Regions from separate parts of the Massilia putida genome, predicted to be linked through region 3. Evidence: predicted binding sites of a transcription regulator. Region 3 holds the regulator's gene; each other region holds the start of a gene.
The links. The regulator LexA, encoded in region 3, represses DNA repair genes until DNA is damaged. The targets are predictions, from matches to a motif close to ACTGTATNNNNATACAGT.
Positions count from the first base shown of each region.

Region 1: the regulator LexA is predicted to act here: its motif matches at 2,419-2,436, upstream of dinB (DNA polymerase IV).
Region 2: the regulator LexA is predicted to act here: its motif matches at 1,787-1,804, upstream of BVG12_RS30180 (VRR-NUC domain-containing protein).

Region 1 covers NZ_CP019038.1:3,754,133-3,758,267, forward strand. The annotation lists gene BVG12_RS18825 (catalase) at 1-221, shown strand, start outside; gene BVG12_RS18830 (recombination-associated protein RdgC) at 330-1,226, opposite strand; gene dinB (DNA polymerase IV) at 1,315-2,391, opposite strand; gene BVG12_RS18840 (S8 family peptidase) at 2,506-4,125, opposite strand.
Region 2 covers NZ_CP019038.1:6,273,098-6,277,232, reverse strand. The annotation lists gene BVG12_RS30190 (M15 family metallopeptidase) at 80-919, opposite strand; gene BVG12_RS30185 (hypothetical protein) at 977-1,693, shown strand; gene BVG12_RS30180 (VRR-NUC domain-containing protein) at 1,820-3,478, shown strand; gene BVG12_RS30175 (ATP-dependent DNA helicase) at 3,475-4,135, shown strand, end outside.
Region 3 covers NZ_CP019038.1:2,323,754-2,327,888, forward strand. The annotation lists gene rpsR (30S ribosomal protein S18) at 35-325, opposite strand; gene priB (primosomal replication protein N) at 368-658, opposite strand; gene rpsF (30S ribosomal protein S6) at 684-1,067, opposite strand; gene lexA (transcriptional repressor LexA) at 1,372-2,034, shown strand; gene BVG12_RS12615 (class I SAM-dependent rRNA methyltransferase) at 2,051-2,686, opposite strand; gene udk (uridine kinase) at 2,784-3,425, shown strand; gene BVG12_RS12625 (tetratricopeptide repeat protein) at 3,447-4,135, opposite strand, start outside.

The DNA.
Region 1 (4,135 bases), 1.4 Mb from region 3:
GCATGGTGTGGCATCTGTGGCACTGCGACGAGGATTACGGCCGCCGCGTGGCCGAGGTCGCCGGCATCGACCTGGAGAAGGCCAAGGCCCTGCAGCCGCTGCCGGGCAAGCCGGCGCCGGGCGAAAACCGCCAGGGATCCGTCTATACGAGCGGCCAGCCGGAAGGCGGCGGTGGCAAGAAAGAACCGGCTACGACCGAAGAAGTGGCGTCGGTGAAATAAGGCAAATGGCCCGGGTAGGTGGGTGATTGATGCCGGGGCATCGATCGGGTGCCCATGCGTGACGTGTGCATTCCGCCGGCGTCACGCGTGGGCGGAGTGCCGTCCACCTTACGCCTTGGCTTCGCCGCCCAGCGCTTCCACCAGATCCGTCATCATCTTCGCCAGCTCGCCCGTCATCAGCATGATGTCGTTGTCGAAACGCTCATCGTCGCTGTAGGTGATGGTCTCGTTTTCCTTGATCACGTCCAGCGGCTTGATGCCCTTGACGGCCAGCTGTTCGGTCAGCACCAGCGAGATGCGGCTGTTCCACGTCATGGCCAGGCGCGTGCACTGCTTGCCGTTGGCGATGTGGCGGCGGATGTCTTCCGGGTCCAGCGAGTGTTTTACGTAACGCACGGCGGCCTTGCTCTCGCCCGTGGCGCGCAGTTCCGTGTCCTGGTCGATCGTGAAGTTGTACGGCGCCTCGTCCGATTCGAGCCAGCCCGTCATCACGGCGACCGGCGATTTTTGCACGCGCAGCGATTCCAGCGGCAGCTTGTCGACGGCCTTCAGCAGCAGCTTGATGACGTCGTCGGCCTTGCTCGGGCTGGCGGCGTCGACGACGAGCCAGCCGTTGACCGGATCGATCCACGTCCACACATTGCTGCGGATCGAAAACGCGCGCGGCAGCAGTTCGTCGGCCACGCGTTCCTTGAGTTCCTTCATCGCCTTCTTGCCCGGCGGGAAGCCCTGCTGCTCTTCCAGTTCGGCGGCCTTGGCCTTGGCGACCTGGTTGATGACCGAGCTCGGCAGCAGTTTCTTTTCCGTGCCCAGCATCATCAGCATCTGCTTGTTGACGACATGAACCAGCTTGCCATTGCCACGTGGCGAATCCCAGCCCTGGCGCAGCAACTCGTTGCTGCTGGCGGGCGTGAACGCCTGCGACTGCAAGGCCTCTTCCATCTGTTCAGGGGAGAAATTCCACGGTGCGGGCAGGCGGTAGATCTGAAGATTCTTGAACCACATAACGTTGCTTTCGGTTATCTCAGTATTGCAAAGGAACGACATTCTACACGCTGATCAGCGGCACAAGATGTCGTTGGGAATCGGTTTTTTAATGTGTTGCTCGTTCGTCAAACAGGCTCAGTTGCTCGACGGTTTCGGTGTCGCTCAGGCGCACGCCGACGCCCAGCAGCCGCACGGGACGGCTCGCACGCAGCCAGCCTGTTTCCATCAGGTGGCGGTACGTCTCCATGTTCGGCGCGTAGCCGACGCACTCGACGGTCGTGCGCTGGAAGTCGGTGAACTTGATTTTTACGAATAATTTGTTGATGAATTTTTCGGCATTGTTGCGCTTGATCCGGCCGAGCAAATGCTCATACAGGTCCGGCAGCAGCGCGAGGCAGCCTTCCAGATCGGGGACGTCCGGCGTGTACGTCTCCTCCGTGCTGATCGACTTTCTCTCGCGCACCGGATTCACGTCACGGTAGTCGATGCCGCGGCACAAATCGTACAGGCGCGCGCCGAACGAGCCGAAATGCTGCTGCAGCTTGTCCATGTTCCAGTCACGCAGGTCGCCACACGTCTGCGCGCCGAGGCGATGCAGCTTCGCCGCCGTCACCTTCCCCACGCCGAACAATTTTTTGACGGGCAAGGCGGCAACAAACGCGTCGACCTCGTCCGGCCGCACGAGGAACAGCCCGTCCGGCTTGTTCCAGTCGCTGGCGATCTTGGCGACGAACTTGTTCGGCGCCACGCCGGCCGACGCCGTGATGCCGACGGTGTCGAAAATGCGCCGGCGGATTTCCTGGGCGATCAAGGTGGCGCTGCCCTTGCAGTGCGGCGAGTTCGTCACGTCGAGATAGGCCTCGTCCAGCGACAGCGGCTCCACGAGGTCCGTGTAGTCGCGGTAGATGTCCATGATCTGGCGCGACGCGACCCGGTACTTTTCCATATTCGGTGGAATCAGGATCAGGTCCGGACACAACTTGACGGCCTGGGCCGTGGCCATCGCCGAATGGATGCCGTAGCGGCGCGCCTCGTAGTTACAGGTGGCGACGACGCCACGCTGCTCCGCCCGCCCACCGACGGCCAGGGGCCGGCCGCGCAGGGACGGGTCGTCGCGCATCTCGACGGATGCGTAGAAACAATCGCAATCGCAGTGGATGATCTTGCGGACGAGGGCGTTCACGGTGACGGTCGCCCGCGCCGAGCGACTACTGTAATTGCATACAGTATCGCTGGGTTGTGAGATTAGTGCAAGAGGGAACGCCGCCGCAGGACGCGGCGGCGGATGAGGCAGGCGTTACTTGGTGACGCTGGAGTAGCTGCACGACTTGACGTAGCCGTACGCCGGATCGCCGAACACGGCGTTCGTGCACGCGACGGAACCGGTGAAGGTCTTCGTCACATAGCTCGTGGCGGTGCCGTAGCGCACGTCGCGGGTACCGCTGAACGTGCAGGTGCCGCCTTCGGTGGCGCAGGTGGTCCAGGTCGGCGTGGTCGTCGTCGTGGTCGTCGAGGCCAGCGCCGCGTTCACGGCGGCCGCCGCGTTGACGATGCCGGCGCCGCAGCCCGAGCACGGTGCCGGGAAGGCGCGCGCCGTCGACTTCAGCTTGGCGGCGACGTCATCCGGCGTCAGGTTCGGGTTGGCGGACAGCATCAGCGCGACGACGCCGGCCACGTGCGGGGTCGCCATCGACGTGCCCATGTACCAGGCGTAGTTGTCCGATGCCGGCGTCGTCGTGCCCGAGTTCAGGGTCGACAGGATGCCGGCGCCGCTGTCGCCGCCCGGTGCCGCGATCGTCACGTTGGTGCCGTAGTTCGAATACGATGCCTTGCCGCCCGAACGGTTCGTCGCGGCCACCGCGATCACGCCGGCGCAGTTGGCCGGGTTCGTGTTCGACGCGTTGGTGTTCGCGTTACCCGCCGCGACGACCACCACGGCGCCGCGCGAACGGGCGCTGTTGATCGCGTTCTGCGTCGTCGTGTCGCAGGCGCCGGTGCCGCCCAGCGACAGGTTCAGCACGCGCGCCTTGTTGGCATTGGCCGGCACGCCGGTCACGGTGCCGCCCGAGGCCCAGACGATGGCGTCGGCGATGTCGGACGTGTAGCCGCCGCAGCGGCCCAGCACGCGCGCCGGGACGATCTTGGCGTTGTAGGCGATGCCCGCGATGCCGAGGCCGTTGTTGGCCTTCGCGGCGATCGTGCCCGACACGTGGGTGCCGTGCCAGCTCGAATTCTGGTCCGCGGCCGGGATGCCCGTGCCGCAGCTGCCGGCCGGGGTCCAGTCGCCCGGATCGCTGGCGTCCGTGTCGCGGCCGCCGCCGTCGTTGGCGATGGCGGTCGTGGAAATGAAGTCGTAGCCCTGCACGATCTGGCCGGACAGGTCCGCGTGCGGACGATAGCCCGTGTCGATCACGGCCACGTTGATGCCGGCGCCGGTCGACTTGTCCCAGGCGGCCGGTGCGTTGATGCCGCCGGTGGCCTCGTACAGGTCCCATTGCTGGGTGTAGCTGGGGTCGGTCGGGGTGGCCAGCGGGACCATGATCCGGTCCGGCTCGGCGTACTCGACGTTGGCGTCGCGCGACTTCAGTTCGGCGGCCAGCTGGCGCGCCTCGTCGAGCGACATCGTGCGGTTGAGTTGCAGGACGTTCGCGCCGTTCGCGGTCGCGCGCAGCGCGCGCATCGTGGCGCCGTACGTCTGGCCGGCGCGGTCGATCAGCGCCTGGCGCGCGCGGTCGATGCCGCGTGCCGCGCGGCCCGTCGTGGACGTGTCGCTGTCGCCCTTGTACTTGACGATGATACGGTCCGTCTGGACGACGTAGTGAGTGGTCTGTGCCGTCGCCTGGCCGGCGAACCCGGCTGCGATCAGGGCCGCTGCACAAATTTTCAACAAAGAGGAGATCGTGTGGCGCTGCGTCATGCTGCATCCT
Region 2 (4,135 bases), 3.0 Mb from region 3:
TGAATACCATCGGCAATACTGGCACTATTTCCTAATTGAAAATTTGAGGTGAGACAACGCTGCGGGACCCCGACCAGGATCAGTGATGCATCACCCCGCGCATCCGCAACTCGGTATGGCCGAAATCCATCATGGTCCAGCGTCCGCCCCAAGTCAGGCCCACCGATTCCGCGACGTCGCCGTAGAGCTGATAACCCCGCATTGCCCACGGATCCTTCTCCGAGATCACGAGTTTGCCGTCACGCCAGAACGCGCAGTCGGCCGCCAGTCCATACTGGTGCCAGCTCTGGAATGCCCGCGCGTTCGTCACCTGCGAACCCATGCCGGCCAACATGTCCTGGCGCGCCGGGCTGCGGTACCCTTCCAGCAGCGCCATCTCGTAACCGTATTTCTCTTTCATGATCTTAAAAACCAACAACAGTCTCTGGCTGTACTCGGGCCGCAGGAGCCCCCAATTGCGGCTGGCGTCGACCAGCATCGGACGCACCAGTTCCACGTCCCGCGTACCGAACGCGAGCGGCGGCAACGCGGCTGGCGGCACCAGTTGCTCGCCCTTGAGCAGCGCGGCGACCTGGGCGTCGACGACCGTATCGACGGGTTCGTAGTCGGGCAGCATGTCCGGCCGGCGCAACAGCAACGCGAGCAGCGTCGGAATCAGCACGAGCGGCACGCCGACGGCGAACCAAGGCCAGCGCCGGCGCAGCAGCGTGCGGCCGTCGTACAACAAGCCGCGTGCACCCGACCAGGACGCCTGAAGCGTGGCATTGCCGCTGCGCTGCCAGCCCTCGACCCGCCATTGCAAACGTCGCTGCAACATGCCGAGCACCTGCAGCACCGACGCCCTCCCACCCGGAAACAGGGCGAGCCAGATGACGCTGCAGGCCAGACAAAAGTACAAGAGTGCGACGAAGATCAGCATCGGCTTCTCCCGTTTGTTTCTAATTGGAACTAGTTTTCCAATTTTAGGAGTAACGCTGTGCGCCCTACAGATGAAAATCAAGCCGTCTCCAGACGTCCCAACCTGATGTCGTCGTCGCGCCGGACGAATGGCGACATCCATATCCTGGCCATGCTGGACGGCCACGCGCCCGGCAGGCGGATCTTCGCCCGGCCGGCCGTGCTCTGGTACGGCGCCGCCGGCGTGGCGGCCTGTTCCCTGCTCGTCGTACTGGCCTGGCTCGTGCGCGGCGCGACGCCGGCGCGCGACAGCGTTCGGGCGGCCGTGCCGACCACGGGTACGACACTGACCAGGGAAGCGCCGGCGCCCACGTCGCTACCGGTGCCGGCGCAAACTCCCGGGCCGCAGACCGTACAGGTCCCGGACGCCACGCGTGGCGCAGTGATCGTCGATGTGGCAGCGCCGGCACCGGTCATGGCGCCTCCGCCTGCCCCGGCCGCGGCGACGCCGGCCGCGTCGGCACATGCCGCAGCACATCGCACACCGGCGCGACCGCAGCCGGCATCCCGGTCGGCGCCGTCCCAGGCGGCGTCGCTGGCGCATGCAGACCCGGTACCGCGCCAGAAACGGGCAATGTCCAGGACAGCGCCGTCGTCCGCCACGGTCGATACGGACGTCGCCCTGATCTCGGCCATCCTGCAGCACACCGGCACCGGCAGCGAGGCAGCCGATGCCGGCGGCGCGCCGACGTGCGTGGATAAGGCGTGTAACCCGCGCTTGCCGTCCCGACAATAGGAACGCACGAGCAGGCCGTACCGGCGCGGGAAAACCACGCCGTGCGCCGCCGCGACGCCAAAACCGCTGGGCCATCGTCGCCGGCACCGTTATACTGTACAAAAATACAGTTGGCGCGGTATGACGATGATCAAAGTGCTGGAAAACGAGTTTTATTACCTGGATAACTTCCAGCGCGTGCTGGATTGGATCGCCGAGCGTTACGCCGACCTGCTCATCGATGACGAGCACGCTTTCATCGCCGCCTTTCCCCAGCTGCCGCAGCCGGCGCGCGCATTGTTCGTCCGGATGGTGATGCGCAAGGGCACCCTGTTCCGCGCCAGTAAGCTCAACTACGCCGAGATCGGCTGCCCGCGCGAGGCAGCGCACGCGCTGCTGCCCAGCGGCTGGATCGAGTCCGATCCCGTCCTCACGCTCGACGAGTTGTTCGACCTGTTGTCCAAGCCGGAACTGGCCGTCGCCTTCGGCCTGACGGGCGCGCAGAAGAGCGCGCGCAAGGCGGATCAGCTCGAATCGCTGCGCGCCGACGCCGCCCATGCCGACGACCGCCCCTTCTCGCAGTGGTATGCCGGCTGCGACGACCTCGCGCTGCGCCTGCGCGTGCAACCGCTGTGCGACCGCCTGCGCCTGATCTTCTTCGGCAACCTCTCCCAGGATTGGACGGAATTCGTGCTGTCCGACCTCGGGCTGTTCCGCTACGAACGCGTCGAATTCTCGCCGGCGTCGCGCGGCTTCCGGGCCCGCCGGGACATCGACCACTATCTGCAACTGCACGCCTGCAAGGAGCGCTATTACGCGGGCGAGCCGGCGCTGGACGTCCTGGCCGACCTGCCCCGCCACGCATTCGGCAACGACTGGCTCGACAGCCGCCGCGAGCGTCTCCTGTTCCAGCTCGGGCAACTGCTCGAAAAGGAAAGAGACTGGGACAACGCCTATGCCGTGTATGCCGGCTGCCGCTATCCGGGTGCGCGCGGACGCGCGATCCGCGTGCTGGAAAAGCACGAGAAATTCGACGAAGCCTACGCGCTGTTCGAGACCGCGCTGCAGGCTCCGGAAAGCGAGGCGGAGCGCCAGCACCTGCTGCGCCTCGGGCCGCGCCTGGCGCGCAAGCTGGGGCACCCGAAAAGTCCCGCGCGCCGCGCGCCGCCGGCCGCGCGAATCGACGTGAATCTGCCGCTGCCGGGCGGCGGCGAATGGCGCGTCGAAGGCGTCGTGCTGGAGCATCTGTGGCGCGACGACGCGCCGGTCTTCTACGTCGAGAACACGCTGGCCAACACGCTGTTCGGCCTCCTGTGCTGGCGCGCCATCTTCGCGGCGATTCCGGGCGCGTTCTTCCACCCGTTCCACCGCGGTCCGGCCGACCTGTTCGCGGCCGACTTCTACCAGCGCCGCAAGGGCGACTTCGACGCCTGCCTCGCCCTGCTGGACGACGGCCGCCACCGCGCCGCCATCCTCGCGACGTATGAAGAGAAAACGGGCGTGCAATCGCCGTTCGTCGCGTGGGACTGGCTCGGCCGCGACATCATCGAACTGGCCCTCGATTGCATCCCGGCCGCGCACCTGAAGCTGTGGTTCCGCCGCATCCTGCAGGACGTGAAGGAAAACCGCACGGGCTTCCCCGACCTGATCCAGTTCTGGCCGGGCGAATCGCGCTACGACATGATCGAAGTGAAGGGCCCCGGCGACCGTCTGCAGGACAACCAGCTGCGCTGGATCGACTATTGCGCCGCGCACGGCATGCCGATCACGGTGTGCTACCTGCAATGGGAGCAGGCGGCGGCATGAGCGAGATCGACAGCGGCGCGCGCTACGTCGTCGCCGTGCGCGCGCTGTGCGAATTCACGGCCAAGCAGGGCGACCTCGACCTGCGCTTCACGCCCTCGCCCACCGCGCAGGAAGGCATCGCCGGCCATGCCGTCGTGGCGTCCCGGCGCGGCGAGAACTATCGCAGCGAAGTGACGCTCGCGGGCGACTGGGGCCCGCTGCACGTGCGCGGTCGCGCCGACGGCTACGACCCGGACCGGAACCTGATCGAAGAAGTCAAAACATACCGCGGCCAGTTCGCGAGCATCCCCGACAATCACCGGCACCTGGCATGGGCCCAGCTGCGCGTCTACGGCCACCTGTTGTGCGAGCAGCTCGGACTGGACGAGGTCAATCTGGCGCTGGTCTACTTCGACATCGGCAGCCAGCAGGAGACCGTGCTGCGCGAGACCCGCACGCGCACCGAACTCGCCACGCTGTTCGACGACCAGTGCCGTCGCTTCGTCGCCTGGGCCGCACAGGAACTCGCGCACCGCGCGGCGCGCGACGCGGCCTTGACGACGCTGCGCTTCCCGCACGCGGACTTCCGCCCCGGCCAGCGCCAGCTGGCCGAAGCCATCTTCCGCGCGAACGCGGGCAAGCGCAGCCTGCTCGCGCAAGCGCCGACCGGCATCGGCA
Region 3 (4,135 bases):
TAATCTGACTATGCTTGCGGTCGCGACCGACGAATTAAGCGTTGTGCAGGTCGGTGTACGGCAGCAGAGCCAGGTAACGGGCGCGCTTGATCGCGGTATCCACTTGACGCTGGTAGTGCGCCTTGGTGCCGGTCAGGCGTGCCGGCATGATCTTGCCGTTTTCCTGGACGAAATCCTTCAGGGTGTCGACATCTTTGTAGTCAACCTGTTCCACGCCTGCAGCGGTGAAGCGGCAGAATTTCTTACGCTTGAACAGCGGGTTCTGCTGTTTACGCTTCTCTTTGAGCTTAGCTTTGTTTTTGTCGAACTTTTTACCGAATGCCATTTTGAGGCTCCTGTATCTATCTAAAAACGTGCCCGCATTTCGTTACGCGGCACTGAAATCAATGATGTGAAACACCAAGCCTTTGCTGTGACGGCTTTTCCTGGCCAGGAATCCCGTGAAGCGGTACATCGCGCCCAACTCGGCATTGGCAAATCGTCCCGAAATCTCGCCCGCGGCAACCGCGGGAATCTCGAATTCGACCTGCCTGTCCATCCTCGCCTCCGTCTGCGTCGATCCATGTTGCAGGATGCCGCCCACGATGGGGATGCCGGCCGGGGTGTAGCGCAAGGTGTCGCGTTCCAGAATGCTTGCGACCAGCGACAGCTCGTTCACTTACAGCTCGGTGCTCCCGCGAGATTTAGGCGGCTGCGGCCGGAGCGGCGGCCTGCTCGGCGCGGTGGCTCTTGGCTGCGTCTTCGCGCTGGACCGACTTCATCATCGGCGACGGTGCGGTTTCAGCCTTCTTCATCTTCACGGTCAGGTGACGCAGCACGGCATCATTGAATTTGAATGCGGTTTCCAGCTCGACCAGGGTCTCGTTGTCGCACTCGATGTTCATGCAGATGTAGTGTGCCTTCGGCAGCTTCTGGATCTGGTAAGCCATTTGACGACGGCCCCAATCTTCGACGCGGTGGATGTTGCCGCCGCGCGAGGTGACCGTGGTCTTGTAGCGTTCGATCATCGCCGGGACCTGTTCGCTCTGGTCCGGGTGGACGATAAACACGATTTCATAATGACGCATGAAACACTCCTTAAGGACGTTTAAACAAATGCCCACCTCGGCGTCAAGACGAGTGTGGGAAGGGAAAGCCCGACATTATAGCAGCAAAAACGTCAAGCGCGCCATCTTTGACGCACCGCGACGCTGTCGGACACGCGCAGCATGCCGCAACGCAACAGGCTGCGGACGCGCGCCGCGTGCCGCAACGCAACAGGCGGCAAACGCGTGCAGCGGCGCGCTGCACGAAAAAAACTACTAATTCCCCTTGCGCGCCGCGCAATACTGTACAAAAATACAGTCTGATCCCGTACCAACCAAGACGAACATGCTAAAGCTCACCGCACGGCAAGAACAGATCCTTAACCTGATCAAGGAAGCCATCGACAACACCGGCTTCCCGCCGACCCGCGCCGAAATCGCCCAGGAGCTTGGCTTCCGCTCGGCTAATGCCGCCGAGGAACACCTGCAGGCCCTGGCCCGCAAAGGCGCGATCGAAATCTCACCGGGCACCTCGCGCGGTATCCGCCTCGTCGGCCAGGCCACCGCCGAATCCAAGGCCGCGCCCGCCGTGCCGGCCTTCGTGCCCGCCATGCCGCCGAACCTGATGTCGCTGCCGCTCGTGGGCCGTGTCGCTGCCGGCTCGCCCATCCTGGCCCAGGAACACGTCGAAGCGACCTACTCCGTCGACCCCGCGATGTTCTCCAGCAAGCCAGACTTCCTGCTCAAGGTCAAGGGCTGGTCGATGCGCGATGCGGGCATCTGCGACGGCGATTTCCTGGCGGTCAAGAAAGTCGACAACGCCAAGAACGGCCAGATCGTCGTCGCCCGCATCGGCGACGAAGTGACGGTCAAGCGCTACCGCAAGACCGGCTCCACGATCGAGCTGCTGCCCGAAAATCCGGACTTTTCCGTGATCACCGTCGACCCGAGCTCGGACGAGTTCGCGCTGGAAGGCCTGGCGGTCGGTCTGCTGCGCTCCTGGCACTGACGTGCCGTGACCGGTTTCAGCGCGGGTAGACGAAACCCGTGCGGATATCGGTCGGCAGCAGGCGCTTGCCGTCTCGCACCATCAGGCGCTGGGGCGGCTCGTCGCCGGCCAGCGCGCGCCAGATGACCGGCAGCCCCTCGCCCTTGCGCAGCAACTCGTCGCTGCGTTCGAACACGTTGGGGCAGCCCGTCGCCGCAAGCAGCGCCTGCACGATGGTCACCTTCCACGCGTCCACGCCGGCAGCATTGAACTGGCACACCAGATAACCGCCGGTCCCGCCATAGCTGTGCACCAGCAGGCCCGGCAGGCCGTCTTTTTCGCCATCGATCACGGGCACCAGGGCCTGCGGGTCGGCGCCGCGCACCGCCATGGCACGCCGCGCGACCGCAGCCTGCACGCGGCGCTTCATCATGGCGTGGTCGACCGGCTCATCCTCGCGCAGCGTCCAGACGCGGGCCGCGATCTGCGACTTGGCGTTATAGGCCGCGCGCGCCAGAAACTGGCGCGACGACGACTGCACGACCGCCGTGACGCCGGCCTTGTTGCGTTCCTGGGGCCGTCCCTCGACCTTGTCGATGGCGGAGAGATAAATCCAGGGGTCGCCGGACAGCAGGCTTTTTTCCTTGCCCTGTTTGATGGTGATGATGAGCATAGATGGGCTTCGTTGACGGGAGCCGAATGATACAGCAAGGCGTCGTCGCTCCGCCTGTCGGTTCCGTCGCCGCTCCGGTATCCGGTATCATTTACGGATGAATGAGATTTCTTTCCTGCCGTTTGTCATTGGTGTCGCCGGCGGCAGCGGCAGCGGCAAGTCAACGGTGTCCCAGCAAGTGCTGGCGTCGTTCGGCGCCGACATGGTGTCGGTCGTGATGCAGGACGACTACTACTGCGACCAATCCGACCTCCCCCCGGAAGTCCGCCGCAAGCAGAATTACGACCATCCCCGGGCCTTCGACTGGCCACTGCTGGTACGGCACGTCCAGGCCTTGCGCAACGGCGAGGCGATCGAGATGCCGGAGTACGACTTCACGATCGACAACCGTTCCAGCAGAACCATTCCCGTCAAACCGGCTCCGGTGATCGTGATCGAAGGCTTGTTTGCCTTGTATGACGCCGACTTGCGCGACATGATGTCGCTGAAGATCTTTGTCGACACCGCCGCCGACATCCGCTTCATCCGCCGCATGCAAAGGGATATTGCCGAACGCGGCCGCTCGATGGAGAGCGTCGTCGGCCAATATCTGGAAACGGTACGCCCGATGCACAAGCAATTCATCGAGCCGACCAAGCGCCACGCCGACGTCATCCTGCCCCACGGCGCGAATGACCCGGCGGTCGATATCATTACCACCAAGGTGGCGAGCGTCATCGGCCGCTGGAAGCGGCCCTGATCTTCGCGCCGGCACGCACCGTCACTTGCCGCCGTCGTCCCGCGGCGGCGCGTTCTTGACCATCTCGTTGTGCTCCTTGACGTACGCCTCGGTGCCCGCGCGCCAGGCATCGAAGTCGGCGACGACCATGCGGCCGGCCACCTTCGTGTCTTCCGCCAGGCGGTCGCTCACCTCCTTCAGGTGCGCCGTTGCCTTGTCCGTCTCGTCCTTCGTGAGCAGCTTGGCGATATCGTCCGGGATGCGCTTCGTGAGCGGCAAGGACGCGTTCAGGTATTTCACCCAGCGGTTGTGGCACGCCTCCCAGTCCTTCATCTTGCCGCTGTAATAGTCGATTTCCTCGTTGACCTTCGACATGGCCGGGAAGCGCGGCGCCGGGCAGCGGTATTCGTTCGTGCGCAGGTCGGCACCGTCGTACTTCGCGATCCAGTAATCGAGGTCGGCACGCCGCGTCTCGCGCTGCTTCATCAGCTCGAGCGACGCCGTGGCAACCGGGTTCCCCTTGGCCGCCGCCTTCTGGAACCATTGCGCGGCCTTGTCCATGTCGACGCTGCCGGCCTCGCCATAGAAATACATCTCGCCCAGGTGCTGCTGGGCCATCACGTTGCCGGCATTCGCCAGCTTCGTGTATTTCTGCAGGGCTTCCGGATAGGCTTTCTTGGCGAACAGCGCATCCGCCTCCGCCAGCTCGGCGGCGGCATTCGCGGACGAGG